3 regions of the Tardiphaga sp. vice304 genome follow, and region 2 is predicted to be linked to each of the others. Evidence: predicted binding sites of a transcription regulator. Region 2 holds the regulator's gene; each other region holds the start of a gene.
The links. Region 2 encodes LexA, which represses DNA repair genes until DNA is damaged. Its sites were predicted from a motif close to TGTTCNNNNTGTGTTCNG; they were not measured.
Positions count from the first base shown of each region.

Region 1: the regulator LexA is predicted to act here: its motif matches at 1,655-1,672, upstream of FNL56_RS01445 (type IA DNA topoisomerase).
Region 3: the regulator LexA is predicted to act here: its motif matches at 2,119-2,136, upstream of recA (recombinase RecA).

Region 1 is NZ_CP041402.1:325,135-335,945, forward strand. Features, by position in the region: gene FNL56_RS01445 (type IA DNA topoisomerase) at 1-1,613, opposite strand, end outside; gene FNL56_RS01450 (hypothetical protein) at 1,823-3,121, opposite strand; gene FNL56_RS01460 (hypothetical protein) at 3,480-3,674, opposite strand; gene FNL56_RS01465 (hypothetical protein) at 3,963-4,247, opposite strand; gene FNL56_RS01475 (hypothetical protein) at 5,139-5,783, shown strand; gene FNL56_RS01480 (bifunctional DNA primase/polymerase) at 5,894-7,240, shown strand; gene FNL56_RS01485 (replication initiator protein A) at 7,237-8,142, shown strand; gene FNL56_RS01490 (hypothetical protein) at 8,156-8,701, shown strand; gene FNL56_RS01495 (ATP-dependent DNA helicase) at 8,944-10,179, shown strand; gene FNL56_RS01500 (PGN_0703 family putative restriction endonuclease) at 10,749-10,811, shown strand, end outside.
Region 2 is NZ_CP041402.1:3,033,890-3,044,700, reverse strand. Features, by position in the region: gene FNL56_RS14455 (CTP synthase) at 1-780, opposite strand, end outside; gene secG (preprotein translocase subunit SecG) at 947-1,327, opposite strand; gene tpiA (triose-phosphate isomerase) at 1,507-2,262, opposite strand; gene FNL56_RS14440 (peptidylprolyl isomerase) at 2,503-4,416, shown strand; gene trpD (anthranilate phosphoribosyltransferase) at 4,557-5,576, shown strand; gene trpC (indole-3-glycerol phosphate synthase TrpC) at 5,580-6,377, shown strand; gene moaC (cyclic pyranopterin monophosphate synthase MoaC) at 6,583-7,110, shown strand; gene FNL56_RS14420 (molybdopterin molybdotransferase MoeA) at 7,134-8,342, shown strand; gene lexA (transcriptional repressor LexA) at 8,505-9,242, shown strand; gene FNL56_RS14410 (ComEC/Rec2 family competence protein) at 9,236-10,811, opposite strand, start outside.
Region 3 is NZ_CP041402.1:2,312,589-2,323,399, reverse strand. Features, by position in the region: gene FNL56_RS11045 (ABC transporter ATP-binding protein) at 1-776, shown strand, start outside; gene recA (recombinase RecA) at 934-2,031, opposite strand; gene FNL56_RS11035 (DUF6894 family protein) at 2,319-2,534, shown strand; gene FNL56_RS11030 (hypothetical protein) at 2,728-3,042, shown strand; gene FNL56_RS11025 (hypothetical protein) at 3,076-3,366, opposite strand; gene FNL56_RS11020 (caspase family protein) at 3,503-5,065, opposite strand; gene FNL56_RS11015 (hypothetical protein) at 5,223-5,477, opposite strand; gene FNL56_RS11010 (GNAT family N-acetyltransferase) at 5,695-6,843, shown strand; gene FNL56_RS11005 (DsbA family oxidoreductase) at 6,959-7,624, opposite strand; gene FNL56_RS11000 (Bug family tripartite tricarboxylate transporter substrate binding protein) at 7,848-8,849, shown strand; gene FNL56_RS10995 (DoxX family protein) at 9,048-9,518, shown strand; gene FNL56_RS10990 (SET domain-containing protein) at 9,592-10,233, opposite strand; gene FNL56_RS28365 (DUF6321 domain-containing protein) at 10,353-10,703, opposite strand; gene FNL56_RS28360 (hypothetical protein) at 10,723-10,811, opposite strand, start outside.

The sequences.
Region 1 (10,811 bases), 2.7 Mb from region 2:
ACGATGTTCTTTCCCTGGGCAATGAGGAAAGCCTGTCTCTTGAGTCCGCCAATGACCTCGGCGCGGGTGGCCGGAGTGCCGATGCCTTTGGCCTCTTTCAGTCGCTCCCGCAGCACCTCATCGTCGACGAAACGCCATGCGTTTTGCATCGCCTCGATCAGGGTGCCTTCGTTGTATCGCGGCGGAGGCCGCGTCTCCTTGTCGTCGATCGTAGGCTTTTCCAGCTTCGCTGTCTCGCCGTTGCGCAATGCTGGCAGCAATTGCGCTTCATCGCCTTTTTCGTCGGCAGGCTGCCACTCCGGGAACGCTGCGCGCCAGCCAAGATCAATGGGCTGGCGACCGGCGGCGCGGAAGGGGAAGCCCCGCACGTCGAGCGTTACAGTCGTCTGGCGGTAACGGAAATCTGCCATGACGGCGGCGAGATAAGCTCGCGCGATCACGTCGAACAGTTTCCTCTCGTCGATCGAAAGACGCGGCCAGACCTCCCTTAGGTTGTCGACCGTGTTGACGTTCGGAATGACGGCGTGATGGCTGGCGCCCTCAAGTCCCTTGTCATGGAAACTGCCGCTTGCGCCCTTTCTGATGATCGGGGGATCGGGCACAGGGATCGCGCTGAACGACTTCCCTGCCTGCAAGCCCGCCACGATCTTCGGAACGTCCGATATCAAGCTCTCCGGGAGATACCGTACCTCGGCGCGAGGATAGGTGATGATCTTTTTGCCCTTGCCGTCATACAGTTCCTGCGCCACTTCCAATGTCTTGCTGGCCGGCCAGCCGAAGCGCGAGCTGCACAGTTTTTGCAGCGAGGGCAGATCATGGAGCTTCGGCGGCCCTTGCCGCTTGTCTTCAACGCGCACTCCTAGCGCGCCCTCGAAACCCTGAGCCGCTTCGACCACCTTCTCGGCGACCTCGCGCCGGACAATTCGCTCCTGCGGGGCGTGCCGCATCTGGAATTGACCACCAGCTACGTTCGCGGTGGCGAAAACCTCAAAATACGCCTGCGGCACAAATTTCCGGATTTCGAGCTCGCGCTTACAGACGATCGCCAAGGTTGGCGTCTTGACCCGGCCAACTCCTATGACGCCCCGCGCACCTTTACCAAGAATGATGGTCGCGGTTCGGGTCAGCGACAGGTTAAAGATCTGGTCGGCTTGTCGCCGCGCGACGGCGGCGGCATAAAGAGAAGCGTATTCGGCGTTTGGCTTCGCCCGGCCGAATGCGTCGCGGATCGTCTGAGGATCCTGCGCTGTAAACAGCACCCGCATGACCTCGCCGCGGTAATTGTAATGCTCGAGAATCTCCTGACCGATGAGCTGTCCCTCACGATCGCAATCGGTGGCGAGCCATACCCGCTTTGCGGTGCGCAGCGCTTCACGGATGGCTTTAAGTTTCGCGGCCTTGTTGCCGCCCTCAGCAGGGCGGGTGCCATAAAGGCCTTCTGGACGAAGTAGGATCGCAGACCAGCGCTTCCAGGCCGGCACGACATCCTCGGGTTCGAGAAGATCGAGCAGATGTCCCTCAGCCGGAAGGATCTCCCCGTAGCGTGCCCCCACAGCGGCGCGAACGTCTTTCGCTTGGCTGGTCTTCTCGGTGATGACGATCTGATCCGCCATATAGCTCTCGTTCAGGGACCATAGCGGGACTGCGGATTACAAGGAACATATAGCGAACATCGACGAATCGCAAGCGACCGTTGGAGTGGGTATCGGTAACGAAAGCCGCAGAGACCTCGGGTAAGCACGGCGATGCCGATCTCGCGCAGCGTTTAATCCGGCGCGACCGCGCAGAGATCGATCTGGCTGAAGCCGGGCGGTCATGGTTGCTAAACGCTGGGCTCGACAGGATGCCAGCGCGACAGCGCGGCCTGGATGGCATTCTGAAACGATTCCCGGCCTGGCGCGCATCGCCGCTCCCTCAACTTGCAGAGTTCTTGCAAGGCCCATTCGACCGATCCGATCTGGCGCGAAGCCGCGAGAAGATGCCTCACAGCGTCGTCGACTTCCGACACGCTCGGATCATAACCGCCACCATCGAGCAGGCTCGAGAGAGCAAGCAGCGCGACGGTGGCGGTGAATTTCGGCTCCTTGCCGCAGAAATCCCGGGCCGCCCGCACCAGCGTGGACGGGTCTGCGCCGTGCGCAGCGGCACACTCGACAGCGATATCGAGAAACCCGGAATCTTTCGCGGCCGCAAACCATTTGCCCTTTTCGCCGCGGCTTGCGATTAGATCCAGCAGCATCCGGCGGTGGTCCCGATCCGGATATTTGCGAACCAGAGAGCGGTAGACCGACAGGTTCGTCGTGCCGCTGGCCGCACGCAGTCCATAACGTCGATAGGCCTCATCCGGACTGCCATGGTCGATCGATAGCTTCTCACAAAACTGGTCGATGGACGTTTCGGAGAAGCCGGGGTTCGTGACGCTGCGGGCGGCTTCGGCATAAGCAATCGCGGCTTCCCACAGCCCCTGGCGAACCAGAGCCTCGGCGCCGAACCTGTGCCAGGGCCAAAACTTCATCCGCCGCGTGGCCAGCAGTTCTTGAAGTTCGTCGTAACGGCCGCCCTCCAGTAGGCACGACAAGCAGATGGATGTTCCAATGACATGCTGGAAGGTTTGGTGGTCGGCCCAGGCGCGCCGCACCATTTCGATCATTCGGTTGGCATATTCCTCGATCAGGTCGGGGTACTGGGCGATCTCGCCCCAACGATCTTCCAGCGGCGCCAGATATTCGACGCCGTCGTTTTGCACCGCCTCGAACAATCTCTCGAGCCACTTGCTTCTGGTCGCATGGTCCGCCGGCGCGGCGGTCAGGATCGGGATCAGCTCGGTGATAGTGCGAAAAACCGCGCCGCCAAGAGCGCCCGATGAGGTATCAATGCCCTGGAACGCCGGCCAGATGCGCTCCATCAACGATACGACGCCGTCTCCCGCCGCGACAGGATCGGATTTCGCCGCGGACCTGATCTCGGCGGCAGCTTCCTTCAGTCGGCTGATCGCGAGATTCGATGCGCGCCATCCATAGGCGTTGGTGCGAAACTTCGTCTTGAACTGCCACTTACGATCTGACGCCATCGGGCTCGCACGCTTGTTGACGTTATTGACGTTGAAGGTCGCGATCTTCACGCGGACTCCTTCGCTCGGCTCGCCTTGAGGCCGGCGAACCACGTCGCGTACGGCGTATTCTTTGCCATGTGCCTGTTAAGGTCCGGATCGCCGCCACTCCACCAGACGGGAAGGCCCCCGCCCAAGGCGCGCTTGGCATCGTCGACGTTGCGATGCGAGGCGCCTCCGCCTCTGCGTCATCGGCCCGCTTCGCGGTCCTCACCCCGCGCCGCGCCCGCATGAGTTCGGACACAAGCGCGGATTTTGCCGCTTCCGGCAGCGAGGGGGCGGCCAGACGCCAGAGGCGGCCCTTCACGATATAGCGGCGGTCCGGCGTGACTGGATGTTGAAGCGCCATCTTCCACTCGGCGCCGACACCCTAGTGCGCGGCCTTGGTCGCCGTGGCGCCGGACGGAGGCGGCGGGGCCGCGGCATCTTGCGTTGGCAGCGTGGCGGCATGGACGACGAACGCGAGAAATACCAGTGCGATCGCTCCAGTGACGATCGCCCCGTAAGCGCTATCCTCGGTGCGGACGTTGGCCTCATTTACCGTGTGGTCGATTGCGGGATCCATGGCAACTCCTCTGGGTTTGACTGAAACTTCGTGACGCCACGCGATTAGCTCGATGTCGAGCTCGAGGCGGACGCCCGCCGCGGCGACCATGGAGGAGTTCCTGGTGCGTCACGCCGGCCGCGAGCGTCAGCTCAATCTGAGACTCGCATGACCGACACCCGGGCCGTCCGAAATCGTCGCTTGGCATGTTTGATTCCGGCTGACCTTGAATTGGCCGACGTACTAGCGTTGCTACGGACGACTAAATCAAAGTAAGCGCGTGTAAACCACCTTCCGGCTTTTGCGTTATTACTGCAATCGTTCACCCTTATCGAGGTCCATAAAGTTCTCGTCGCCCTCCATCATGATCGCATTCACATCGCTTATCGGAATCCATGTACCCGCTTGCGGCGAGCCGGGCCGTCCGCGCCTTGCAATTTTTTTGCCGTCCGCCAGTAGGTACAACTCATTACCCCTGCGTAGAGTCGTGAGTTCGCCTTCTCCATCCTCAATCTTCGGTGCGGCGGTTTGGCCGGTCTTCTTGGCAGCTTCCTTCTTGAATTTTGCGTCACGCGATTTCTTCGACACCGACATAATAAAACGATCCCCAATAGTTGCCAGAATCCAGTACCTCGACGCCCAACAATGCCAGACGGAACTCGCCGACGATAGTGCCTCAACTTGGGCCCGGTCGCGTCAAGCAATTCTTGGGTTCGAACACGTGAATTAGGCATTTATGCCTTCGCAAAAATGAGCCTTGGCGCAGCGCAGCTTATCCACCACAGCGCGCCGTCGCGCTCCCTGCGCATCGCGGACATTATGGTTGATCGATCACGATCCGGATCTGGTTGCGCGCGATCAGCGGGACAGACCTATTAGCGAGATCCACACGCTCATTGCACAGTTGCACGATACGATCCGAAAAAAGGACGAGGCCAAACCCGATGCCTGGATCGCGAACGCGAAAGCAGCCGAGTCTCATCTTTCGCTTCGGGCGTCCTCAAGGACATCTCTGCGGAGCGATGCAGTCACGCAGCCTTGGTCAAACGGTCAGGTCGAGGGGTCGATTACGAAACTCAAATTCGTTAAACGGCAAAATTCCAGGCGCGCGAAGCTTTACCTTCTCGAAGCACGATTGCTCAGTCCGCGTGATCCCGCGACGCTGTTATCAAATATGCGTCGTGCACGGATGCTAAACGGTTTACGGAACATCCCCAGGATAACCAGGGTGGGAGAAAGCTGAGAGGGGAAAAGAAATATTAGGGAACAGCAGCGATATATTTCAAAGTTCAAAAGTTTTGCTACAACCGTCGGCGATGTACCCCGCCTTCTGCTCGTAAGTGCCACAAACAGCGTTCTTCGTGTGCCGCCTAGCATTGAAAAGGGCGATGTCGGTTTTTCGAGCCGTCTCCGAATTATCCAGAATTCGGCACCCGGTGCTCACTGTGGCGATCCAGTTGTACAATCCAAAATAGGAAGCCAGACTTGAGCCGACCAGAAACACTGCTATCCAACTTGAACCAACTTCCTGACGAGTTTATTCTTATTCAAGATCTGTTCATAGAGGTGCATCGCCAGCTTGAGCCAGACTCCGAGTACAAGCCTCAGGCTGAATTTGACCGGGTTGAATTTGTTCTGCGGTCCGCTCTACTGACTGGACGCCTTGAAACGTTTCTTCTGGACCAAGACTTCGATCGCACACCTATCCCAGCACTGCGTTGGCAGTCGCAAGAGTTTTGGACAATAGCTCATAGTGCACCCTTTAGGTGGCGCGATAGCCTACCAAGCGTTGTGATCGTTGATAGAGCGGCTGGCTTTAAAGCGATTGAAAGCAGCGAACTACCCGCTCCACGGGCAAATTGGCTTGATTCAGCCCCCCCAGAGTTCCGGGTCATGCCAGTTTTTGACTATCTCAGAATTATTGAGTTGTGGCTGGCCAAAAATGGAGGGGCAAAGATCGACTCGATTAAGGCGATACCCTCTTTTATTGAGAAGCATTGGCCGAGTGAACTAGGAGAATATACCGAGAGAGAGGCGGAGAGAATTGCGAGTCTGATTGCTCGCAAACGGCCGCGCATAGCCCCGAAGCGGAAAACGACCTCGTCCGGCAAGCCCACTTCACTGAAGTAGACCTCTTTGTCTAACTGACAGATGTCTCTTTGAACTGACAGTTGTTACCGCTGTCGAACTTTTCGCTGCAGGCTTAATCGTGTTTCCGAACATACCGGTGCACGAACTTCATGCCGCAAAAGCTCAGTCAGTCTGCTCTAGAACGTGTCGCTCGCGTCACAAGCGCTGCCACCCGCACGCCTGACGCAATCACGCCGGAGCACCACTTCTTCGCCATTCATGCATCGCAGATGGCCGCAAACGGCTATTTTTGCCTTCCGTTGCCCCCGTTTCAGAAGCGCACCCACTGGAAGGGCTGGTCTAAATTCTGCGCCGAAGTCCCGACCGAGCAGCAAATTGCCGCCTGGCAGTCGAAGTACGGCGACCATGGCATTGCTCTGGCCGCCGGCTTCTCGGTCGTGGCGGTCGACATCGATTGCCTTCTTGCAGAACAGGCCGACGACATCGAACGCTTGACGCGAAAGTCGCTCGGTGACACGCCGCTTATGCGCATCGGCCAGTTTCCGAAACGCGCGTTGATTTACCGCGTCGCGCCTGGTGCGGTGATCGAGTCCGAAAGCGTCGGCAAGCTCGATCTAATTGGTGACAGACGCTATCTCGTCGGCTTTGGCATTCATCCGGACACCCGCCAGCCTTACACCTGGGAAAATGCGACGCCTGCCACTGTCCCCGTTTCAGCCTTGCCGGCTGTAACGCCGGCTAAGATCGCTCGCTTTCTCAACGCTGTCCGAGCCTATTTCTTTGCTGAAGCCGTACCGGGAGTTCGGCCCGATTCGACGCCGGACCCCATTTTTCCTGATCATAAGGCGAAACCGCTACGCACGAACGCAGACCGAGTCTTAGACGGCCGCGACACGCTGTTGACCCGTCTCGTTTTTCAGGCCTACGCCACGCACAGCACAGCTGAGGCAATCGCCGATGCCGCCTGGCGGAGCTTTACACAACAAGCCGATCTTTCCAGACCTAAGCGTAATGGACGCCGGCCCTGGTCCCACCACGATGCCCTGACCAAGGCCCACTATCTTCTTCGAAGTGGTAAGCCGCGGCCTGGCGTGCCGTCCATGAATTCGACCGGCGGCGGGACGTCCGGCGATCCAACGCAGCGCGAACGATTTGGACATTTTGTCGACCGCGCTTGCGCCGCCGGCCTTCTTACGCGAACTGACGCCGCCGTCAGCCACGCGATGCTGACTTTTGTCCTTTCTGACCAGCCCGAGGGCTGCTGCTTTGCATCCCGCGAGACAGTCGCCGCGATGGTCGGCTGTAAGCCGAACACTGTGAAAAAATCGCGTCGCCGCCTTCGCGAGCTTTACCTGTGGAAGGCGACACTCGTTAGCGGCGGCCGTGGCCAGCTTGCTCGATATCAGCCGCAGTTCAATTCAATGAACCAGGCGTCAGTCGCTGTTAGCCAGCGAGCCTATTTGAATAACGCCAGCCCCGCGGGAGTTTCGTCTTGATCCAGATTTCGACGCCGCTCCAGCTAGAGCCTCACCGGGACATGCGGCAGCTTTCCGTGCTTGCTAAGCTACCACTGGTCGCCACGGCACCCGGAACGCAGTCCATCAAGTCTGTTCTTAAAGAACATGGTGTCGATTATCATTTCGCCACGTCCGCCGATGGGCATGACTCGATGGCCACGTTGGCGGACGCTGATGTCTTGATCTACGCGGCGTCCGTCATTGCCGCTGCCAAGAACGCCGGAGCAGACCTGTCGCCGGTCATACCTTTCAGGCCGACACCTATTCTCCGCTTTCTCGGAAGACCGCTCGGTGGCCGCCAGAACGTCCTTCTTCAAGCTGCTGTCTATCGGCTGCACAACACCACGATCTCAAGCAATTACAACGCCGGCGGTTGCGTCGTGCCGACCTTCGACACACTTATTTCACGCATCGATTATGCAGAAGGCACGCGACGTATCCGCTCAATCACGGTGGGGGACTGGTTTGTCGACCAGATTCGACTTAATCTGATTCTGAAGCTTGATCCTGCGTCGCTGAAACTTCGCGGTCTTGAGCGACGCGTCTATGGCTGGGCAAGCGCGCATGTCAACCGTATTGCGGCCGAACCTTGGGCAATCCCGCTGAACTACGCCTGGTTCAAATCGGGCGGTCAACATCAGCCTGAGTCGCCGGGCGGATTTCGCAAGTTTCGGCATGCCATCCGGCTACTCGTCGCGCGTAATGCCCTTCCCGGCTTCCAACTCGAGCTAATAGGGCAACCTCGGAGTCAGGCTTTGCGGATTTCTCGAAAGTCCTTCGTCGACTCCCCGAACAATCCTCTGCACTCGATCGTCATCGAACGGCAACCCGAGCCGCTGTTCGCCCCTGAGATTCCGTCAATCGTCATCCCCGCCCTCTAACGTGAGATACCCCATGGCGAAAGCACAACCCGACCCCTTATCCGAAGCTATTCAGGCGAGTTCCCAAACTTCAACTCGCCGGAAATCCGAACTTCATGCTCTCCAGATCTCGGTGCGCGCCTGGCAGCAGCCGGGTGCGAGCCACACATCTAGCAAGGACGTGCACCACTTCTGGAAGCGTTCGACGGCATTAATCGTTGCTGATGCCACGGACGAAACGGAAGCCCGGGTCGAACAGATTCTCGGAAGACTTCGCGCCGACTTTGCGAGCGGCCGCGAGCCGCAGATCTGCCTCAAGAACTTTCACTGGAAGGTCCTTGAATTAGGGCCCGCTTCATTAGCGTTCTCTTTTCAGGACGCCTGGAAGCGTTCTGCACCTTTTTTTGTTTTTCCGGAATCGGCGACCGCCCAGGGTCGCTGCGTTCTAGCGCTGCGCGGCTTGATCAGCGCGACGATGCTGGGATCGGAAGACCTGGCAAACAGCGTCATGATCCGCTACCTGGATATGCTCCGCTGCGAACCGTTCTCCAAGGATCGCGGCGTAGTTGGCCAGCTATGAACACAGCTCAGAGCGACCTACCCACCGACGAGCGACTAGCTGCGCTGCGCGCCGATCCCGGATCTTACTATGACACCGAAGCAGAGCGTGCTCTATGCAGTGCTTCGGTTGTCTTGGCCGTACGGCAGGTGCCTCCCGGCCTTTTCAAGTCCCAGAACACCGCGGCTGCCCTAATGGTCGTATCTGAACCCACAATGACGATCCAAGCCGCGAATTCCAGAGTTACTAGGGTGCGGTACGCTATGCATACGCGCGGCGCACTCCACATAGACGGATCTGCGACGGCGCTTTCTCAGGTCGACGGCAGCCATCTAGAAGCGAGCGTCCGTTCTAGATGGGGTTCGGCGGTCATCCAACAGCCCCGAGGCCAAGCAAGTCATGCTACTGTCAATCTGAGTAGCCAGCAGACCGATGCCATTATACGTATCCGAGCGTGGTACGCTAGCAAACTCAAGGGCGTCTTCCGACTTTTTGGCTATGCTGGGACCGGCAAGACGACGATCGCTCGCGAGCTGCCGGATGCCTTGGGCTGCAACATTGCATTCGTGACCTACACAGGCAAAGCAGCATCTGTACTGATCGCGAAGGGATGCACCGATGCTTCCACGATCCACCGCGCGTTGTATCAGTGGATACCTCGCGATGACGGCGGGCCGAGCGATCGCATTATCAATCACGCCGGCGCTATAGCGAAGTGTGACCTTGTTGTTCTTGACGAGTGCTCAATGGTCGACAGTCATCTTGCGAAGGACATCTTGTCCCTCAACAAACCGGTCATCGCGATGGGGGACCTTATGCAATTGCCTCCGATCAATGGCGCCGGCTATTTCACGAACGCCAAAGCCGACTACCTTCTCACCGAACTTCATCGGCAGGCGCTCGACAATCCCATCACGCGAATGTCGTTAGACTTACGGGAAGGCCGAAGACTCAAGCGAGGCAGCTATGGCGACAGCCTGATTCTCAAACTAAACGCCTTGCCTCTCGATCGTTTGATGAAGGCTGACCAGGTTTTGGCTGGACGCAAAGCGACTTGCGGCGCTGTCGGACATGCTCTGCGCAACCTGTTCGGTCGAACCGCGCCGCTTCCGATGCCCGGCGACAAGCTGATGTGCTTACGCAATAATAGAAACAAAGGATTGCTAAACGGCCAGGTTTGGACTGCGCTATCTTGCACGCAAATCAATGGCGCAACCGTTAGCCTTCAGATTCAATCAGAGACCGGCGACCGTAAATTGAAAGTGCAGTGCCTTACAGGACCGCTCACAGGCACGATTTTTCCTGTCTCTGAATTGGACCAAGCTCGGTCCGAGCGCTTCGGATATGCGGACGTCATCACGGTTCATAAAAGCCAGGGAAGCGAGTGGGATAATGTCGTGCTCTTTGACGAGTCGCAGATCTATAAGGACGACGCGCGCAGATGGCTTTATACCGGCATTACGCGCACCTCAAAAGCGATCACTGTAATCGAAACGTAGGGTGAGACACGAGAGGCGCGGTGGCGGTTACCGCTCTCGATTTCGGCTTCTCGTGATCGTTTCGGCGCAATTCGGGCTGCGCTCTAATCGCCCGCTTACTCTAACTTGATCATCCCCGTTGAAAGTCTCGATTGTTCGGGGCCAACCAGTAAACAAAAACCGCGCGCAAGAACCCTAGACCTGTGGCTTCATTTTAGCGAAAAGACAGCTGGTTGATAGCTGGACGACTAGGTATATTCGAGATGCCCCCGAAAGAAAGCGAGAGAACCCTACCTACCCCTACCAGCCTGGCCTACCAGCCTGGCCTGCCTGCTTAGCCTTATCTGCCCCTACCTAACCTACCCCTACCACCCTACACTCCTCTCTGACTGACTTGACCCATAGCCCGACCTGCTCGCACGAGCTGGCTTACTCACTCTCGATAAGCTACCCCTCGCCGGCTTCGTCGACGTACCAAGAGCGATGATGACTTTCGAACTGCAGCTATTCAGCAATCTTCCGATTCCTATCAAGATCGTGAGCGCATCTCTGAATCTTCCCCTGCACATGCCGTGCAACCGGAGATTCGTATGTCGCTCTATTCCGCGCCGCCACTGCCGCGCATCCCGCTAATTCCGCAATCGATCCTCAAA
Region 2 (10,811 bases):
CAGAACTTCGTCGTCCAGCCCGGCATCGTGATAGGCCTCGGGCACGGCGTAAATGTTGTCGACGTCGCGCGCCTCGATCACGGCACTTTCGCGGACGTTGCAGAACAGGCCGAGCTTGCGGCGCTCTTCCTTGGGGATCTCGCGGTCGCAGCGGCACAGCAGGATGTCGGGCTGGATGCCGATCGAGCGCAATTCCTTGACCGAATGCTGGGTCGGCTTGGTCTTCAGCTCGCCGGCGCTCGGGATGAATGGCAGCAGCGTGAGATGCACATAGATGCACTGGCCGCGCGGCAAATCGTTCTTGATCTGGCGGATCGCCTCGAAGAACGGCAGGCCCTCGATGTCGCCGACGGTGCCGCCGATCTCGACCAGCACGAAGTCGTAGTCTTCGTTATTGGCGAGGACGAAATCCTTGATGGCGTTGGTGACGTGCGGAATCACCTGGATGGTGGCGCCGAGATAGTCGCCGCGGCGTTCCTTGGTCAGTATGTCCTGATAGATCCGGCCGGTGGTAATGTTGTCCTGCTTGGTCGCAGGGCGCCCGGTGAAACGCTCGTAGTGGCCGAGGTCGAGATCGGTCTCGGCGCCGTCGTCGGTGACGAACACTTCGCCGTGCTGGTACGGCGACATCGTACCGGGATCGAGGTTGAGATAGGGGTCGAGCTTGCGAAGACGGACCTTGTAGCCACGCGCCTGCAGCAGGGCGCCGAGCGCCGCTGAAGCCAGACCTTTGCCGAGCGAGGAGACCACGCCGCCGGTGATGAAAATGTACCGCGCCATGGGGCTTAACCTTTAAGGCTCTGTCGCCGATTCGCAAAAGCCAATCGCAACCTTTCACCAGATCGGGAAAAAGGTTGTGGGTGACGTAAAAATACAAATGAGTACAGCCCCTTAATGGGGGCTGTAAGCGCAGGGCGGAAGTCGCCGTCCTGCATGGCGGACCTGCTTATTGCGAACGCGGCGCCTGCGGGCCGGCCGGCGCCTGCGGCTCGTCGGCCTTCTTCAGCGAATCAAGCAGCCCGCCCGAGGTCGGCGGCACCAGGGCGCCACCGGGCTGCGACACCGGCGCCGTGGTGCCGTTGATGATCGAGGTCGGCTTGCGCTCGTAGCCGGCCAGCCACGACAGAAACAGGCTGGTGACGAAGAACCCTACCGCCAGGAAGCCGGTGGTTCGGGTCAGCAGATTGGCGGTACCGCGGCTCGACATGAAGCCGCCACCGCCGCCGCCACCGACGCCCAGGCCACCGCCCTCGGATTTCTGCAACAGTACCGCGGCAATCAAGGTCGCGACGATCATGAGGTGAATGACGATAATGACGCTTTGCATCGGATCCTTCCGTCACAAGCGCGCTGCGCCGAGGAGCCGGCTGCGGCAGAACTTGCGGGAGTTGAAGTCGAGGGCTGTCTACACGATTGCACGGGGGATTGTCACCCCCGGAAAGCCGGCGCCTGGCCGCAGCCTGGGAGATCGCCCGCCCCGCGGCCGAACGTCCGGTTTGCCTGGGATCAAGGACATCCCGCCGCGATGCCCAGGAAATCGGCCGCCTTCAGGCTGGCGCCGCCGACCAGCGCGCCGTTGACGTTCGCCACGGCCATCAACTCGGCCGCGTTGGACGGCTTGACCGAGCCGCCATACAGGAGCCGCATCCGGGCGCCCTCCGCCGCAAAGCGCGCTTCTAGGCGACCGCGGATGAAGGCGTGGACCTCCTCGACATCCTTCGCCGTCGGCGTCAGCCCGGTGCCGATCGCCCAGACCGGCTCATAGGCCGCGACGGTATTGGCGGCGGTGGCGCCATCCGGCAGCGAACCGGCGAGCTGCGCGCCGCATACGTCGAGCGCTTCGCCGGCGTCGCGTTGCGCGCGGGTCTCCCCGATGCAGACGATCGCCACCAGTCCGGCGCGCCAGGCCGCCTGCGCCTTCTGCTGCACGATGGCATCGGTCTCGCCGTGATCGGCGCGGCGCTCGGAATGACCGACGATGATCGCGGTGGCGCCGAGGTCGGCGAACATTTCCGCGGAGAGGTCGCCGGTATGGGCGCCGGACGCCTTGACATGGCAGTCCTGCGCGCCGATCTGGATGCCGGTTCCCTCGACCATCACCGCCATGGTCATCGTCAGCGTCGCCGGCGGGCAGATCATCAGATCGAGTCTGTGCGTCAATTCGCCCTGCTCCGAGATCATCAGGCCGAGCTCGCTGACCTGATCGGTCAGGCCGTTCATTTTCCAGTTGCCGGCGATCAGCGGCCGAATGGCGTCAGTCATGAGGAAATCCCGCGAGAAAGGAGGTGACCTCTGGGCTAACAGAGCGTGCGGGATAGCTCAAGTTGGGGTGGCCAGGCGGCGGCGGGGCCGACCGCCCGGACCGCTTCAATCCGCGCCGTTCCCTGGCGGTTGCGACGCAGCTTCGGCCACTTTATGGTGCGCCTCCCATCCGGCGACGCCCTTTTGCGGATTCTGCGTCTGGCGCCCGCCGGTTTCCCTCCTGACAAATAAGATGATCCCATGCTTCGCGGAATGCGCAACGCCTCGAAAAACTGGCTCGGCAAGACCATCATGACTGCCGTGATGGTGGTGCTGATCGGCAGCTTTGCGATCTGGGGCATTCAGGACATCTTCAAAGGCTACGGCAAGTCCACGCTGGCCAGGATCGGCAACACCGAGATCACGACCGAGCAGTTTCGCCAGCTTTATACCGACCGGCTGCAGCAGATCGGCCGCCAGTTCGGTCGTCCGTTGACGTCCGACCAGGCGCGCGCCTTCGGCATCGACCGCCAGGTGCTGCAGCAGGCCGTCGCCGAAGCCGCCCTCGACGAAGACGCCCGTCGCCGCGGCCTCGGCGTGTCCGACGCCGAAGTGAGGCGCCAGATCGTCGACGATCCGAACTTCAAGGGATCGACCGGCTCCTTCGACGCGCCACGCTTCCAGCAGTTGATCCGCTCGCTCGGCTATACCGAACAGCGCTACATCAGCGAGCAGCGCAAGGTGTCGCTGCGCCGCCAGATCGCCGGCACCATCACCAATGGCCTGGAGCCGTCGAAGACCCAGATCGAAGCGATGAGCCGCTTCCAGAACGAGGCCCGCACCATCGACTACGTCAAGCTCGACACCGCCCAGGTCGGCACCGTCGAGGCTCCCACCCCGGAGGCACTGGCGGCCTATTTCGAGGACCACAAGACGCAGTTTCGCGCGCCCGAATACCGCAAGGTGGCGTTCGTCGTGCTGACGCCGGACGAAATGGCGAAGTGGTCGGTCGTCTCCGACGACGATGCGAAGAAAGTGTTCGAGCTGCGCAAGGACAAGCTCTCCACGCCGGAGCAGCGCCAGATCTCGCAGATCGTGTTCCCGACTGCGGAAGAAGCCGCCGCCGGCCGCGCCAGGCTCAGCGACATTTTCTCGTTCGACGACCTCGCGAAAGAGCGCAAGCTCAGCGCGTCCGACATCGACCTCGGCATGATCACCAAGGCGGGCATCATCGATCCCAACGTCGCCGATGCCGCCTTCTCGCTGGCGCCCGATGGTATCAGCCAGCCGATTGCCGGGCAGTTCGGCGTGACACTGGTCAAGGTCGGCAAAATTCAGGCCGGCAGCCAGCCGAGCTATGACAGCGTCGCCGCGACGCTGAAGCGCGACCTCGCGCTGGAGCGCGCGCGTGCCGCAGTGTCGGCAATGCACAACAAGATGGAAGACGAGCGCGGCGGCGGCGCCAATGTGGTCGATGCGGCCAAGAAGCTCGGCCTGACCGCCGTCACCATCGACGCCGTCGACCGCTCCGGCCGCGCGCCGGACGGCCAGCCCGTCGCGGGCGTGCCGGCCGGCTCCGACATCATCACCAAGGCGTTCGCCAGCGATGTCGGCGTCGACAACGAGACGATCCAGCTCGGCGGCGGCTATGCCTGGTTCGACGTGCTCGGCGTGACGCCCGCCCGCGAGCGCCCGCTCGACGAGGTCAAGGACCAGGTCACCGCGCGCTGGCGCGACGACCAGATCACCAGCCGGTTGCGCACCAAGGCCGACGAGATGCAGAAGAAACTCGCCGCCGGCGCCAAGCTGGCCGATGAGGCCGCCGCGACCGGCCTGAAGGTTGTGACCTCCGCGCCGTTCAAGCGCGACGCAAACCTGCCCGAACTGTCGCCCGGCGTGATCCAGTCGGTATTCCGCAGCGCGAAGAATGATGCCGGACAGGCGCAGGGCACGAGCTCCAGCGAATGGATCGTGTTCCGCGTGACCGATGTCAGCGCCCCCGCCGTCGACATGGCCTCCGCGGAGGTGAAGACGCTGAAGGAGACGCTGCAGCGCGGCCAGACCGACGAACAGGTCGCGCAATACGTCACCCGGCTCGAAACCCAGATCGGCACCAGGATCAACGAGGAAGCCGTTGCCGTCGCCACCGGCGCGGCGGCCGCCGACACCAACTAGGCCCAACGCCGTCATTGCGAGCGAGCAGCAACATTGGCCTTGCCAATGTTGCTCCGACGAAGCAATCCAGAAGGCCACACGAGGACTGGATTGCTTCGTCGCAAGGGCTCCTCGCCATGACGAGATACTGAAAGCATCTGATGGACAATCTCAGGGCACTCATTGCCAAGGTCGCCACCGGCGCCACGTTGTCTCGCGAAGAGTCGTCGGCGGCCTTCGACAGCATGATGTCGGGCGAAGCGACGCCGTCGCAGATGGGCGGACTGCTGATGGCGCTGCGGGTGCGCGGCGAGACCGTCGACGAGATCACCGGCGCGGTCGCGGCGATGCGCGGCAAGATGCTGCGCGTAGATGCTCCTGCGGGCGCCGTTGACGTGGTGGGCACCGGCGGCGACGGCTCCGGCTCCGTTAACGTCTCGACGTGCGCCTCCTTCATCGTCGCCGGCTGCGGCGTGCCGGTCGCCAAGCACGGCAACCGGGCGCTGTCGTCGCGCTCCGGTGCCGCCGACGTGCTGGCCGCGCTCGGCATCAAGATCGACATCACGCCTGACCACGTCGGCCGCTGCATCACCGAGACCGGCATCGGCTTCATGTTCGCGCCGTCGCATCATCCGGCGATGAAGAACGTCGGCCCGACCCGCGTCGAACTGGCGACCCGCACCATCTTCAACCTGCTCGGCCCGCTCTCCAATCCTGCCGGCGTGACCCGGCAGATGGTCGGCGTGTTCTCGCGGCAATGGGTGCTGCCGCTGGCGCAGGTGCTGAAGAATCTGGGCTCCAAGCACGCCTGGGTGGTTCATGGCTCCGATGGCCTCGATGAAATCACGCTGAGCGGCCCGACCTTCGTGGCGGAGTTGAAGAACGGCGAGATCCGCTCGTTCGAGATTACGCCGGAAGACGCCGGCCTGCCCCGCGCCGGCCCCGACGCGCTGCGCGGCGGCGACGCCGAGGCGAATGCGATCTCGCTCAAGGCCGTGCTCGACGGCAAGCCCGGCGCGTTCCGCGACGTCGCTCTGTTCAACGCTGCCGCGGCCTTGATCGTCGCCGGCAAGGCAGCCGACCTGAAGCAAGGCATAGCGATGGGGCAGACGTCGCTGGACAGCGGCGCCGCCCTGGAAAAGCTGAAGCGGCTGGTCACGGTTTCGAACGCGAAGGACTGAGCGATGTCCGATATCCTCACCAAGATCGAGGCCTACAAGCGCGAGGAAATCGCCGCCGCGAAGCGCGCGCACCCGTTGTCCGAGCTGGAAGCGCTGGCCAAGACCGCGTCGCCGCCGCGCGGCTTCATGACCGCGATCTACCGAAAGCTCGACAAGGGCGACTTCGCGCTGATCGCCGAAGTGAAGAAAGCCTCCCCCTCGAAGGGCCTGATCCGCGAAGACTTCGACCCGCCCACGCTGGCGAAGGCCTATGAGGCCGGCGGCGCGGCGTGCCTGTCGGTTCTTACCGACACGCCGTCGTTCCAGGGCCACCTCGATTTCATGGTCGCGGCGCGCAACGCCGTGAAGCTGCCGGTGCTGCGCAAGGATTTCATGTTCGAAACCTATCAGGTGGTCGAAGCCCGCGCGCACGGCGCGGACTGCATCCTGATCATCATGGCGGCGCTCGATGACGCCGCCGCCCGCGACATCGAGGATGCCGCGATCGAGCATGGCATGGATGTGCTTTTAGAGGTCCACGACCAGCCGGAGCTGGAGCGCGCGCTAAACCTGCGCTCCCCGATGATCGGCATCAACAACCGCAATCTGCGGACCTTCGAGACGACGCTAGCGACCAGCGAGACGCTGGCGCCGATGATCCCGAAAGACCGCCTGATGGTCGGCGAGAGCGGCATTTTTGAAGCCGCCGACCTCGCCCGCCTCGAGCGCGTGGGCATCTCCACCTTCCTGGTCGGCGAAAGCCTGATGCGGCAGGCAGATGTTACGGCCGCGACCAAGGCGCTGCTGAAACGCGCGGCGTGAGTCGCATCCTTGCTTTCTTCCCTTCTCCCCTTGTGGGAGAAGGTGGCGCCGACGAAGTCGGCGTCGGATGAGGGGGAGCTGCGGAGTGCAACACACGCCCCCTCACCCGCCCGCGCTATCGCGCGGCCACCCTCTCCCACAAGGGGAGAGGGGAAGAAAGAGCAGCGGCGCGCAAGTCCGTTTTGCAAAGACAGGATCCAAAGTCATGGCCGGCAAGAAATCGAGGCGCACCGCGAGCGACGCCCCCGCCCTCACCCACATCGATTCCGCCGGCGAGGCGCGCATGGTCGATGTCTCCGACAAGCCGGCAACGGAGCGTCTCGCCGTCGCCGAAGGCCTGGTGATCATGAGCAAGGCGACGCTGGAACTGATCGTCTCCGGCAACGCCAAGAAGGGCGACGTGCTCGGCACCGCTCGGATCGCCGGCATCATGGCGGCCAAGCGCACCTCCGACCTGATCCCGCTGTGCCATCCCCTGATGCTGTCGAAGGTCACGCTCGATATCACGCCGGACAAGAAGTTGCCGGGCTGCCGGGTCCGCGCGTCCGTGAAGGTCTCGGGCAACACCGGCGTCGAGATGGAAGCTCTGACCGCGGTTTCGATCGCGTGCCTCACGATCTACGACATGATCAAGGCCGTCGAGCGCGGCGTCCGCATCGAAGGCCTTCATCTCGTCGAAAAGAAGGGTGGCAAGTCGGGCCATTATCTGGTCACCGACAACGACGCCGATTGATCACGACGCCTGGAGATTGACTGATGGCCCTGATGCCGGTTGCCGACGCGATGGCTGCCATTCTCGCGGGCGCCGACGCCCTGCCCGAGGAAATGGTGCCGCTGGAGGCGGCGTACCACCGCGTGCTGGCGCGCGACATCGCCTCCAATCGGACGCAGCCGCCGCAGCCGATGTCGGCGATGGACGGCTATGCGGTGCGCGCCGCCGATGCCGTGATGGGCGCGCGGCTCACGGTGATCGGTGAGGTCGCCGCCGGCCGGCCGTTCGAGCGCGCGCTGGCCGCCGGCGAGGCGCTGCGCATCTTCACCGGCGGCGTCGTGCCGGACGGTGCCGACGCCATCGTGATCCAGGAAGACACTTCGCGCGACGGCGCCGTCGTCCTCATCAACGAAGCCGCCACCGTGGCGAAGCACATCCGCGCGGCCGGCATCGATTTCGCTGAAGGCGACGTTCTGCTGCGCGCCGGGCAGCGCCTCACCGATCGCGATCTGTCGCTCGCCGCCGGCATGAACCACCCCGAACTGCCGGTGCGCCGCCGCCCGGTGATCGCCGTACTCGCCACCGGCGACGAACTGGTGCTGCCCGGCGCCATCCCCGGCCCCGGCCAGATCGTCCTGTCCAACGGCTTTGCGCTTCGCGCCCTGGCGCGCGCCGAAGGCGCCGAGGTGATCGATCTCGGCATCGCCGCCGACACGCTGGAATCGACCGCCTCGGCGATCCAGCGTGCGATCGACGCAGGCGCCGATATCCTCGTCACTACCGGTGGCGCCTCGGTCGGCGACCACGATCTGGTCAAGCCCTCGCTGGAGGCCGCCGGCGTCGAGATGGCGTTCTGGAAGATCGCGATGCGGCCGGGCAAGCCGATGATGAACGGACGGCGCGGCGCGATGCGGGTGATCGGCCTGCCCGGCAATCCGGTGTCGTCCTATGTCTGCGCCTTCCTGTTCATGGTGCCGTTGATTCGCGCGCTGTCCGGCCGCGCGCAGGTCGCCCATGCCATCGAATCGGGTCGGGTCGGTCGCGATCTTGCCGCCAATGATCAGCGCGAAGATTATCTGCGCGCGGTGCTGACGCCGGGCGACGACGGTAGCGTGATCGCGACGGCGGTATCCAGGCAGGACTCCTCCTTGTTGGGAAATCTCGCTGCCGCGCAAGGACTTCTGATCCGTCGGCCGTTCGCTGTGGCGGCGCCCAAGGGTTCGCTTTGCGAGTTTGTGCGATTGCCGATCTGAGCCCTCTTGCGGTTTTGTTGACCGGAATTTAAGCGTTGCGGAACACATATGGAACAGATAGTGTTCGTTCATGATTTGTTTCGAGATGTCGTGGCTTTGCCCGGTCCTGAAACCGACGATGATGATGCGGCGGCTGATCCCGTCAACCAAGGATGGCTCCAGATGCTCACGCGCAAACAGTATGAACTTCTGAAATTCATCGACCAAAGGCTCAAGGAAGCCGGCGTGCCGCCGTCCTTCGACGAGATGAAGGACGCGCTCGACCTGCGCTCCAAATCCGGTATCCACCGCCTCATCACGGCGCTTGAAGAGCGCGGCTTCATCCGCCGGCTGCCGAACCGGGCGCGCGCCATCGAAGTCATCAAGCTGCCCGAACTCGGCGGCGCCGCAGCACCTGCCACCGGCCGCCGTGGCTTCACGCCCAGCGTCATCGAAGGCACGCTCGGCAAGGTGCGACCCTTGTCGACCGGCAATGGCAACAACAACGGCAACGGCGATTACGAGGAAGACAGCCGCCGCTCGGTGGCCGTCCCGGTGATGGGCCGCATCGCCGCGGGTACGCCGATCGAGGCGCTGCAGACCCGCAGCCACACCATCAGCGTACCCCCCGACATGCTCGGCACCGGCGAGCACTACGCGCTGGAAGTGCGCGGTGACTCGATGCAGGACGCCGGCATCCTCGATGGCGACATGGCGCTGATCCAGAAAAACGAGAGCGCCGATACCGGCGACATCGTGGTCGCGCTGATCGACGAGGAGGAAGCCACCTTGAAGCGCTTCCGCCGCCGCGGCGCCTCGATCGCGCTGGAGCCCGCTAACGACGCCTACGAAGTCCGCATCCTGCCGCCGAACCGGGTTCGCATCCAGGGCAAGCTGGTCGGGATCTATCGCCGCTACTGAGCAGCGGAATCATCGGCCTGCACGTCGGCTTCGGCCGGCGTCGCATCGACCGGGCGGTTGCCCCGTCCTGCAGCGCTTGATGGTTCGGCGGCATCAGGCACTGCGCCCGACCACGGCCGGTTGACGCCTTTCGGCCGGACGGCGGTGGTTGCAAATCCGTCGCCGCTTCGGCGCAAAATCAGTGCGCCGCTGGCCCGCAGGGTTTCCGCATCGATCACCTTTGCGGCGCAATTGGCCGGCGGCTGATTTGACGTGACGATCAGCACCGCTTGCGCGCAGTCATCGGCAAAAGCGTCGGGCTGCAGCGCCAGCGCAACCAGAGCCCCATCGGCCAGCGCCGCGACGCATCCCGCGACATCGCATGCCACGCCGTGGCCGAGCGACGCCTCATTCGGCAGCCGCGGATCGGCGTCGGCCCCGAGCCACTCTTTCTGCAAAAACGTATCCTTGGTGCTGCGCATCCATTGCAGCCGTCCATCGCGGCCGCGAACCGCGACGTGGTGGCCGTCATTTGATATCAACACGTCCGGCATCTTGACCGTGAGCACCGCGGCAATCGATAGCGCCAGCACACCGGCGCCGATCCAGCGCAGCGGCGTGCGCAGCAGCCCGAGCAGGATGATCCCCAGCGTCGCGGCGATCAGCGGCCCCTGCCCGAACGCGGCGACCCGTCCGATGGCTCCCGGCAAGGCCGCGACCCATTGCGTCACCACGATCATCCATTGGATGCCGACATCCATCAGCCGCCAGAACACGCCGTCGAAACCGAACGGCATCGCGGCCAGCCCGAGCAGTCCGGCCGGCATCACCAGCACGGAGACCACCGGCATCGCCAGCAGATTGGCGAAAACGCCATACGGCGTCACGCGGTGAAAATGAAACGCCGCATAGGGCGTGGTGGCGAGGCCGGCGACCAGCGACGCCAGCGTCAGCAGGATGATCTCGCGACCGCCCCAGAGCGCGGCGCGCGCCGTTGCGGAATGGTCCGGCGATGCCAAGAGGACCGGCACGCCGCCCTGCACCAGCGCCACCAGTCCCAATGTCGCGGCAAACGACATCTGGAAGCTCGGATGCACCAAGGCTTCCGGCATCGCGACCAGCACGATCATCGCCGCCACCGCCAACGTGCGAAAGGTGATGGCGCGGCGATCGACCATGATCGCGAGCAGCACCACCGCCGTCATGAAGAACGATCTCTGCGTCGCCACCTCCGCGCCCGACAGCAACAGATAGAACAGCGCCGCGGCGAGGGCCGCGGCAGCCGAATATTTCTTGATCGGAAAGGTCACGGTAAACGCGGGGATCAGCGCCAGTAGCGCGCGCACCGTAAAGAACACCACGCCGGCGACCACCGCCATGTGATAGCCGGAGATCGACAAGACGTGGCCGAGCCCCGAGACAAACATCGCATCATTGACCTCCGGCGAGATCGCGTCGCGCCGCCCGGTCAACAGCGCGGTGGCGATGGCGCGGGCGTCGCCGGACAGCACGGTGCGGATGCGCGCGTCGATCGCATCGCGAAAGCCCTGCATGGTCGCGGCGTAGCGCAACCGCCAGCCCGGCACATTC
Region 3 (10,811 bases), 720 kb from region 2:
TGCTGCCGCCATCCTCCGGCGACGTGCTGATCGACGGCGTCTCGATGAGCGATCCCGGACAGGCGGGCGCACGGCGCGCGCTGCGCCGACGCATCCAGATGATTTTTCAGGATCCCTATGCCAGCCTCAATCCGCGGATGCGGGTCGACGCCATCATCGCCGAGCCGATCCGTGCGTTCGAGCTGTTACGCGGCGAGCGCGAGATCCGCGGCCGGGTCGGCGAGTTGCTGACGCTGGTCGGGCTGCATCCCGATGACGGGGCGAAGTTTCCGCACCAGTTCTCCGGCGGCCAGCGCCAGCGCGTCGCGATCGCGAGGGCACTCGCATCCGAGGCGGACTTCATCGTCTGCGACGAGCCGACCTCGGCGCTCGACGTCTCGGTGCAGGCGCAGATACTGAACCTGATGCGCGACCTGCAGGACCGGTTCGGCCTGACCTATCTGTTCATCAGCCACAACCTTGCGGTGGTCCGCCACATGGCGAGCCGGATCGGCGTGATGTATCTCGGCCGTATCGTCGAGATCGCGGAGGGCCGCGAATTGTTCAGCCATCCGCGCATGCCGTACACGAAAATGCTGCTCGGCGCGGTGCCGGATCTGGCGATGTCCGGACGCCCCCGGATTGCGGTGACCGGCGAGATCCCCAATCCGATCGACCCGCCATCCGGCTGCGCGTTTCATCCGCGCTGCCCGGAAGTGTTCGCGCCGTGCCGCAATGTGGCGCCGGCGCTGATCGAAGGCGTGGCTTGCCATGCGGTGAACGGCGCCCCGAAGTAATGATGGCGCGGCTATCGATGCCAAAGCGCCAAGTCAAAGCTCCAAGTCGAAGCTCCAAAACGTCAACGCCCGGCACAAGGCCGGGCATGACGAACTCACAAACTAGTCGATGTGCTGACTGCACGAACGGAGCCGCTCGAAAGACGCTCCGCCAATATTACTCGTCTTCAGTGGGCTCTTCGCCCTCGGCGTCGCGCTCCGGCGAACCGGCCAGAATCTGTTCGGCAATCAGGCCGGAGTTCTGGCGGATCGAGGCTTCGATCTTGGCGGTCATATCCGGATTAGCCTTCAGGAAGGCTTTCGAATTCTCGCGGCCCTGGCCGAGACGCTGGCTGTCGTAAGAGAACCAGGCGCCGGACTTTTCGATGATGCCGGCCTTGACGCCGAGATCGAGGATCTCGCCCATCTTGGAGACACCTTCGCCATACATGATGTCGAATTCGACCTGCTTGAAGGGCGGCGCCAGCTTGTTCTTGACGACCTTGACGCGGGTCTGGTTACCGACCACCTCGTCGCGCTCTTTGATCGCGCCGATGCGGCGGATGTCGAGGCGGACCGAGGCGTAGAATTTCAGCGCATTACCGCCGGTGGTGGTTTCGGGCGAGCCATACATCACGCCGATCTTCATGCGGATCTGGTTGATGAAGATCACCATCGTATTCGACTTGTTGATCGAGGCGGTCAGCTTGCGCAGCGCCTGGCTCATCAAGCGGGCCTGCAGGCCGGGCAGCGCATCGCCCATCTCGCCTTCGAGCTCGGCGCGCGGCACCAGAGCGGCGACCGAATCGATCACCAGCACGTCGACCGCGCCGGAACGCACCAGCGTGTCGCAGATTTCCAGCGCCTGCTCGCCGGTATCGGGCTGCGAGATCAGCAACTCGTCAATGTTGACGCCGAGCTTGCGGGCATAGACCGGATCGAGCGCGTGTTCGGCGTCGATGAAGGCGCAGATGCCGCCCTTCTTCTGGCCTTCGGCGACCGTGTGCAGCGCCAAAGTGGTCTTGCCCGAGGATTCCGGCCCATAGATCTCGACCACCCGGCCGCGCGGCAGGCCGCCGACGCCGAGCGCGATGTCCAGACCGAGCGAGCCCGACGAGATCGTCTCGATATCCATCGAGCGATCATTCTTGCCGAGCTTCATCACCGAACCCTTGCCGAACTGGCGCTCGATCTGCGACAGCGCGGCCGACAGGGCCTTGGTCTTGTCCATGGAGGATCCTTCAACGATACGCAGGGCAGTCGGGGTCGAGGCCATCTCTAGCTCCTTATGAACGGGATTCGCGCGGCGGACAAACAATGGGGTCAGGCGATCTGTTGGAATAAACGTACACCATTCGTTCCATGTTCGCAATATGTTCTTGCGAAGAACGGCCTGATTTGATCTGTCGCAACCTGCCGCAGGCGACAGGCTTAATAAAAGCCATCCACCTGCCCCAATTCGACACATTTCTATCGACGGCTGAAATAAGTTCATCTAGCGGTATTGAAGTCCTTTCGGCAACCAAGAGTGCCAGAGGCGCTCCCTTGCACTTCGGGTTGCCCGTGCCCCTGTTTTATTTTCACCTCGTCGCCGCCCGAGCCACGGTCCTGGATGAGGACGGCATCCGCCTTGCCGACCGCGAGAAGGCGCTGGCCTATGCGCGGGACCTGATGGACGAACTGGCGCGTAGCGTAAAGACCACAGGCAGCGTCATCGTCGTCGAGAACGATGATGACGGCGAAATGTTCGAGGTGCCGCCGCTTGGCCCGTCCCATTGAGCCGGACCGCCAAAACTGTCCGGTGTTACGCGAGATGGCCGCGGCCGGGCTTAATCCGGTCGATGGCGCCCCGCCCGCCTCGGAGGCCGGGTAGCCGGCCGACGACCGCTCCACTTTCGCTCATGGTTGTGCCGGGCGGCATTTGTTGACGGCCTGTCCGCTTCTGTCACTCCCGCCAATTGTGAGAGCCTCGATGCATCCCGCCGCCAGATTGCAGTCCGACCGCCTGATCGCGGAATATCAGCGCTGGATGGCGGTGGCGGAAGACGAACGCTCGCCGGCGCCGGGCTGGTGGTGGGGACCGGCGATGGCGTGGTGGGAAATGCCGGCCGAGTTGCCCGGCGATCTCGCCAAGCGGCTCGGGCTGCCGGAGGGCGCCGCCCATGCGCAAGCCGCGCAACTGTTTCTCGATGCGCTGGCCGGCCAGAGCGCGCTGTCGTGGCCGGAGCAATTCCCGCGCCGCTATCGCCCGGCCTATCCGAACGACGCACCGGCCGAAGCCGGCTAGACTTCCGCGCCACGCGGCACGTTGAAAAACAGATCAGTTGGTGGCGGTGCCGGTCTTGCTGCGCTTGGCAGGTGGCGCGGTCTTCGGCGCGTCGTTGCGGACGGTGCCCCACGGGTCGGCATCGACCTTGGCGTTCGGAATCTTGCGCAGCGACTCGCGATAGGCCTTGTCGGCGATGGCGTCCTGTTCGCGCTCTTCCGGCGACTTGCTCTTCAGTTCCGGGATCAGATTGATGTTCGGCGCCTGCGCGAAGACAGGCACCGCGAACGGACCGGACAAGACGGCGAGCATCACCGCGGCGCGAAAGATGGTCATGGGGGTCATGCGAAGGCTCCAGCAGGTTTTGCCAGCTTATACCATTGCGCCCCCGCGCGCGCCAACCGCGCCACGGGGCTGGCAATGCCCGGACACAACTCGATCAGGGAGCGCCGGGGGGCGCGTCGCGCCGCTTCGGCCCTGATCAATAGCGCCCGCGGCCGCCGCTATTGCCGCTATAGCCGCCGCCGCCGCGGTTGAATCCGCCGCGGTACCCGTAACCGCCGATCGAAATGCCCGGCGACGGCGCATAGACCGGCGTGCGCCGGACCACCACCACCTCGTCGATCTCGCGCAGCCGCGGCGGGCTGCGATCGGCGCGCCGGTCGGGTTCGGCCTGCTTCTTTTTCTTCGGCTCAGGCTTCGGCAGAGCGGGCTTGCCCAGATTCGCCTTGATCGGCGCCACGCCCGGCGCGCCGCACGGGCAAGCCGGCGCCGCCAGCGCCACCGGGATCGGCTGCAAGCCGGTTGCTGCGACCGGTGTGGTGCGATTGCGGGTGCGATCCTCGAGCTTCTTCGCCGTCGGCGTCAGGTCGCTGTCGGGATATTTCGCGAGAAACGCCGCGTAGGATGACGCGGTGTTGGTAATCACCGCATTATTCCAGGCTACCATCTTGTAGTGCCGGTCCAGCCACTCGCGCGCCTGCGGGCCGAGCGGCGGCTGCGCATACAGCGCGACGAAGGCCTCATAGGCCTCGACCGACCCGTCGGCGACGATCAGCTCGTTGGCCTGCTCCACCTTCTTGCCCTGCAATTGGCGGCGCCATTCGTCGGCCGTGCGCTTCGCCGGCTTCGGCGCCGCCGCCATAGATTCGGAAGCTTTGGCTTCGGAAGCTTTCGCATCAGAAGCTTTGGCTTCGGTAATTTTCGGCTCCGCCGTTCTGCTGTCGGACGCCGTGCTGCTATCAGACGGCTTCGCATCCGCGACTGCTGCGGTCGCAACGCTGGAGCCGAAGAAACGAAAATCGCTGACCAGCGACGAACTTTCCCACGGCGTCTGCCGGCCTTCGGTGGCGAGGTTGACCGAGAGCCGCACCCGCTTGAAGGCGTCCTCGATCGCCAGGTTCGGCTCACGACCGGCTTTCAGCAGCGCGGCGGTATAGGGGCTGTTGCCGCCGCTGCCGTCCTCGGCTTCCGCGCCCGGCGAGGTCGAGAACGACAGCAGCGTGCCGGCAGTGCCGAGCTTGACGTCGACATGGGCGAGGCCGCGGCCGGTAGTCTTGTTGATGCCGGGGAACGGGTTGTTGCGGCAGGCATCGAGCAGGATGATGCGGGTCCTGGATGGCACCGATGTGAGGGTGTTGAGGATGTCGTTCAGCCGCACTGCCTGCAGCGGAATGTCGGCCTCGCGTTTCGGATCGACATCGACCGGCACCAGATAGTTCTCACCGTCGATCTGCAGCCCGTGGCCGGCGTAGAACACCAGCGACACCGTGTCCGGCCCCTTCTCGGCGACGGATGCGGCAAACGCGCCGATCCGCGCGCGCAATTCGTTCTGGCCGAGGTCGGAGGCCGATTGCACCTCGAAGCCGGCGTCGCCCAGCATCTGCGCCATCGCGCGGGCATCATTGACCGGATTGGGCAGCGGCGTCACCGCGCGGTAGGCGGATTGCCCGATCACCAGCGCGATCCGGTTTTCAGCCCCTGCCGGCGCGTTGATCAGGAGGGCCGCGGCAAGAAGCGCGGGGCGAAGCACAGAACGAACCATCGAGCGATCCTTCCAGGGCCATTGGCGGCCGGTGCAGTCACAGTCGCCGCAGCATCAGACCAGCATGTCCGGTCGCCAGCCATGCGACGGCCTGCCGCTGCCTGTATCGGTCGCGCCCGGCCCGCACCGGGTTCATACCGGCACGCAGTCTGCGTCGTTATTTTTTCTTCGCGACCGGCGCGGCCGGGGCCGGCGCCACTACGCCCCACGGATCGTATTTTTCCTTGGGCTCGGGAATCCGTTCGATCGCCGCCTTGTAGGCCTTTTCATCGACCTTCGGTTTGTCGTCGCCTTTCGGCGCCTCGCCACCGCCGCCGCCGCGCTTGCCCCCCATCTGCGCCGAGGCCGGCATCGCCAGGATAGTAGCGGCAACCGCGGCCACCGCCACCAGTCTGATCGTCACATGCTTCATCGCGTCGTCCTCCCACGCTGTTGATAGCGCGCCGTCCCGCCTTCTTTCCAGCCCCATGTGTTCGCCTTGCGACAAGCCGGCCGGCTGGCACGGTAAGCCCCGATTACCTATTTTGATCGAATTTCCCGCGACCGCCACCGAATGTCGGCCGATATCGGTTACCTTGCAAGGAGACACGGCGGGGACGGACGTGGTGCAGGACACGGAAACAGGTTCAATCGAGCAAGATACGAACGAAGCCGTTGGCCGGCGCCGCACGGCGCTGCCGGCGCTGACGGCGGTCGCGCCGGAGGCGTGGCGCGCGCTGGCGGCCCGCGCCATCGAGCCGAACGGCTATTATCTGCCGGACTGGGAGCTGGCGGTGAATGCCAGTGCCACCGGCCGCACCGGCGCCGCGGCGCTGGCGGCGTGGTCGGCTGCGGCGGCGCCTCGCCTGCTTGGCCTGCTGCCGGTAGTGTCGTTCTGGCGCGCCTTGCGGCTGCCGCTGCCCGCCCTGGTCAGCGCCTCGCCCTATGGCACCCTGACCACGCCGCTGCTCGACCGCACCGAGACCCGCGCGGCCGCGGGCGCCCTGCTCGACCGAGCACGCAACAGTGGCGCGCGCGCGCTGCTGCTGCGCGACGTCCCGCTGCACGGCGCGGCGATGGCTGCGCTGACCGCGGTGCTCGACGCGCAGGGCCTCGCGGCCCGCGTGCTGCAATCGGGCCAGCGCGCCTGCCTCGACGCGACGCAGGACGCCGACGACGTGCTGCGCGACGGGCTCGGCGCCAAGAAGCTGAAGGAATTGCGCCGCCAGCGCGCAAGGCTGGCCGACCAGGGCGAGGTCCGCTTCACGGTCGCGCGCGAACCGGCCGACATCGCCGTGGCGCTGGAGACCATTCTCGCGCTGGAGGCCGGCGGCTGGAAGGGCAAGCGCGGCACGGCGCTGGCGCAGGATGCCGGCGACAACGCCTTCATCCGCCGCGCCGTCCCGGCGCTGGCCGCCACCGGCCAGTGCGAGATCATCGCGCTGCACGCAGGCAACGTGCCGGTCGCGGCCGCGATCGTGCTGCGGCATCTCGACCGCGCGTTCTATTTCAAGATCGGCATCGACGAGCGTTTTGCGAAATTCTCGCCAGGCGTGCAGCTCACCCTCGACCTGACCCGCCATCTCTGCGCCGACCCCGCCATCGCCAGCGCCGATTCCACCGCAGCCCCCGGCCATCCGATGATCGACCCGATCTGGCGCGGCCGGCTGATGATCGGCGACGTGCTGATCCCGCTGCGCAAAGATGATCAAATGGCGGCGATGATGTTCACGGCGCTGAAGCTGCGGCAGTCGGCAACGGTCGGGTTGCGAAGTGTAGTACGCAAACTGCGCGGTTGATCCGTAGGGTGGGCAAAGGCGCGTTTGCGCCGTGCCCACCATTCCCCGCCGTGGCAGGCACACCCCGCCGCGCTTCGCGCGGCCGGGATTTTGCCCACCCTACTCCATCTCCGGATTACTCCGCAGCCTCGGCATTCACCTCAGCCGAGACCTGGCGGATGGCGCGCGCCAGTTGCTCCGCCGGCTGCGCGCCGGACACCGCATATTTGCCGGCGAACACATAGGTCGGCACGCCGGAAATGCCCTTGTCGGCGGCTTCCTTGGCATCGGCCGAAATGCGCGCGACGTCCTCATCGGTGGCGAGCCGGCGGCGGATGTCGTCGGCATCGAGGCCGACATCGGCCGCGGCCTGCACCAGCGTTTCGGTCCGGGTGAGATCGCCGCCATCGCGGAAATACAATTCCATCAGCCGCTGCTTGACCGCGGCGGACTTGCCGGACGGCTCCGCCCACAGGATCAGGCGATGGCAATCGACTGTGTTGGGCTGGCGCTTCACCTTCGCCGGTTGGTAGCTCAACCCCTCCTCGGAGGCCGCGGCGACGACGCGCTCCGCTATCCCCTTATAGGCGTCCACTGATCCAAACTTGGTCTCGAGATAGCTGTCGCGATCGATGCCCTCGGGCGGTATCCACGGATTGAGAAAGAACGGCCGCCAATGCACCTCGACCGGAATCTCCGCGGCCAGCGCCAGCGCATCCTCGATGCGCTTCTTGCCGATATAGCACCACGGGCACACCACGTCGGAGACGATGTCGATCTGCAGCGGCTTGATGGCACTCATGGCGGGCTCCTGTTCAAGCCCCACAGATAGGCCGCGAGCAAAGCACAGGCAAGGTCGCGCGGGAGGATCGCCATTCCGCAAAGCGGAACGTGCAATGCGGTGTATCCGCGCAGTGGCGGCGACGGCGGTATCAAATCCCGTCGCCGCTGGTAGGCTCCGCGCGCGAGATCAACTCGCAGGCGCAGGGTTAATCCTGCGACCTCCAACACGGCAGGAAGCGACAATGAGACACCTGGCATCGGTCACCGGACTGCGCGCGGCCATCGCGGCGGCGGTGATCACGTTCACCACCTCGATCGGCGGGACGGCCGTGGCGCAGTCCGCGGCGACCTATCCCGAGCGGCGCGTCACCTTCGTGGTGCCCTATGCCGCCGGCGGCGCCACCGACGTCGTCGCGCGGCTGCTGGCGAGCCGGCTGCAGGAGGCCTGGAAACAGACCATCGTGGTGGAGAACAAATCGGGCGCCGGCGGCGTGATCGGAAACGACTTCGTCGCCAAGGCGCCGGCCGATGGCTACACCGTGCTGGTCGCCATCACCCAGATCATCCAGGCGCCGAGCCTGATGTCGAGCCTGCCCTATGACGTGTTCAAGGATCTGGCGCCGGTCAGCCAGGTCGCGTTGTCGCCGATCGTGCTGACGATCCCGGACGCGCAGCCGATGAAATCCTTGAAGGACCTGATCGACCTCGCCAAGGCCAGCCCCGGCAAATATGCCTATGGCTCGTTCGGCAATGCGACCACCTCGCATCTTTATGGCGAATTGCTGAAGCAGACCGCCGCCATCGATATGAACCACGTGCCGTATCGCGGTTCGGCGCCGCTGCTGAACGATCTGCTCGGCAACCAGATCACCGCGGCCTTCGTCGATCTCACCACCGCCGGCCCGCAGCTCGCCGCCGGCAAGGTGCGGGCGCTCGCCGTGGGCGGCGAGACGCGCAAGAAAGTGCTGCCCGACGTGCCGACGCTGGCCGAACTCGGCTATCCCGGCTTCGAGGCGGAGGGCTGGATCGGCCTGTTCGTGCCGAAGGCGACGCCGAAGGATATCGTCACCAGATTGTCGGCTGAACTGGCCCGCATCATCGCGTCACCGGAAGGCATGGCCGGCTTGCAGGCGGTCAATCTGATCCCGGTCGGCGGCACCGCGGACAGCTTCGAGGCGACGTTGAAGCGCGATTTCGATCGTTGGGCGACGGTCGCCAGAACCGCCGGCGTCCGCGGCGAATGAACCCGGACGCTTGCGTATAGGCAGGCGCTCCGCGCCCGCCGCCCTGGTATCAAACTCGTCCGACACGCGCATCCCCGCGTTCACACGGTTTCGTGAAGGCGGGGGCTGATCGACCTTGTGGTGCATCAAAGCCGCTGTCCGACGCCGCCGTAGATGTGACGTACCGGGTACAGCTGAGCATCAACGGGGGACCAAACCATGTTCATCACCACCGACGACTTTCGCATCAAGGCGGAAAACTTCGACCTGACGAATGGCACCAACATCCTGCGGATCGCCTGCGGCGCGTTCCTGATCCCGCACGTCATGGGCAAGTTCGCTGCGGGCGGGCTCAGCGCCGGTGTCGTCGGCTTCTTCGCCAAGGCCGGATTTCATCCGCCGGAGGCCTGGGTGGCGCTCGCAGCCGCAGCGGAAATCGTGGCGGCCATCACGATGATCCTGGGCATCTGCACCCGCTTCGCCGCCCTTGGCAGCTTCGCACTGCTGCTGGTGACGGTCTATGCCCTGCACATGGTCAAGGGCTTCGGCTGGACCTGGAACACTGGCGGCTATGAATATCCGGTGTTCTGGGCGATCGCTTCGGGTGTGGTGGCACTGGAGGCGTGGAAGGTGACGTTGAAGCGGTCGTCGGCGACGCGGGCCCCGGTCGGCATGAAGCTCGCCGCCTGAGCTTCGTAAACTTGTCCCGGCTCTGCGGAGCGGCATCAACATGCCGCAACGCATCCGGGACAGTTTAGTGCGATCAGGCCTTGGACTTGCTGGCCTTCGCAGCCCCTGGCCTTGCCTTGGCGGTCTTCGCCGAAGCCTTCTTCGTTACAGTCTTCGTCTTTCCGGCGGCTTTGTTCTTCACAGCCTTGCTCTTCACAACCTTGGCCTTGCGCGCGAGCTTGGCTTTTTCCGCGAGCTTGTCCGCCTTGCGCAGCGCCTTGGCTTTCAACGCGGCCTTCTCGGCACGGGCCTCGGCCTTCTTCTTCGCACGCTTCTTCTCGCAGGCATCGCACTTGCAGCCGATCGGCTTTAGATAGGCCTTGAAGTACTCGGTACCGTAATCATAGTTGATCTCGTCGCCCGCCTCGATCTTCTTGATCGAGCGGATGATGACGCGCTTCTTGCGCGGATTGACGTCGGATTCGGCGTTCGGCTTGCAGGAATGATTGATGTAGCGCGCGACGTTCTTGCGCACCGAGCCGTCGATGGTCCAGCGGTCGTTCAACTGGAATAGATATTTGTTCTCGACCGCATCGTCCTTCTTCTTCTTCGAATCCAGCAATGGCCCGAAGTAGCGGATGATCTTGGCGCCCTTCTTGATCGGCTGCGTGGCGAACAGGCCGAGACCGGTTTTCGAGCGGCCGACGCGAAAAGGCTTGCTGGACAGATCTGGCATGTTGGGACACTGACGCTGAGGGACAAACGATATGGAAAGAGCTTTGTAGGGCGATTCCGGGGCGCCTGTCAGCCGCCCGTCTGCCTCTGGCGCAATCCTTCCCCAGCTTGCTGCGACGCTCAGGCCGACGCCTTGGCCTTGCGATAGCGTTTCAGCAGCTTCTCGCCCTTGCGGGCGATCTTGCGGGCCGCCTTCTCGGTCTTCGGCACCTTCTCGCCCCAGGCATGCGCCGAAAGCGCAAGCCGCGTCGGCTCTCCATTGGCATCGATCAAGGGCGGCAGCTTGGCGCGGCCGTAGAAGCGCACGGCCCACGATCCCTTGCGGCGCATCTCGGTCAGCGTCATCTCCGAGGCTTTCTTCGTCACGCCGGGCTTGAGATGCGAGCCGTCCTTCTTGGCGAAGGCCTTGCGGCCCGCCGCCGTCAAGCCGCCTTTCGGGTCTTTCCCGGCGGCGTCTTTTTTCTTCGCCATTTTGGCCTTGGCAATCTTTTTAGTGGTCGCTTTCTGGGCTGTTTTCCTGGCTACTTTCTTGGCTATTTTCTTGGCTGTTTTCTTGGCTGTTTTCTTGGCTGTTTTCTT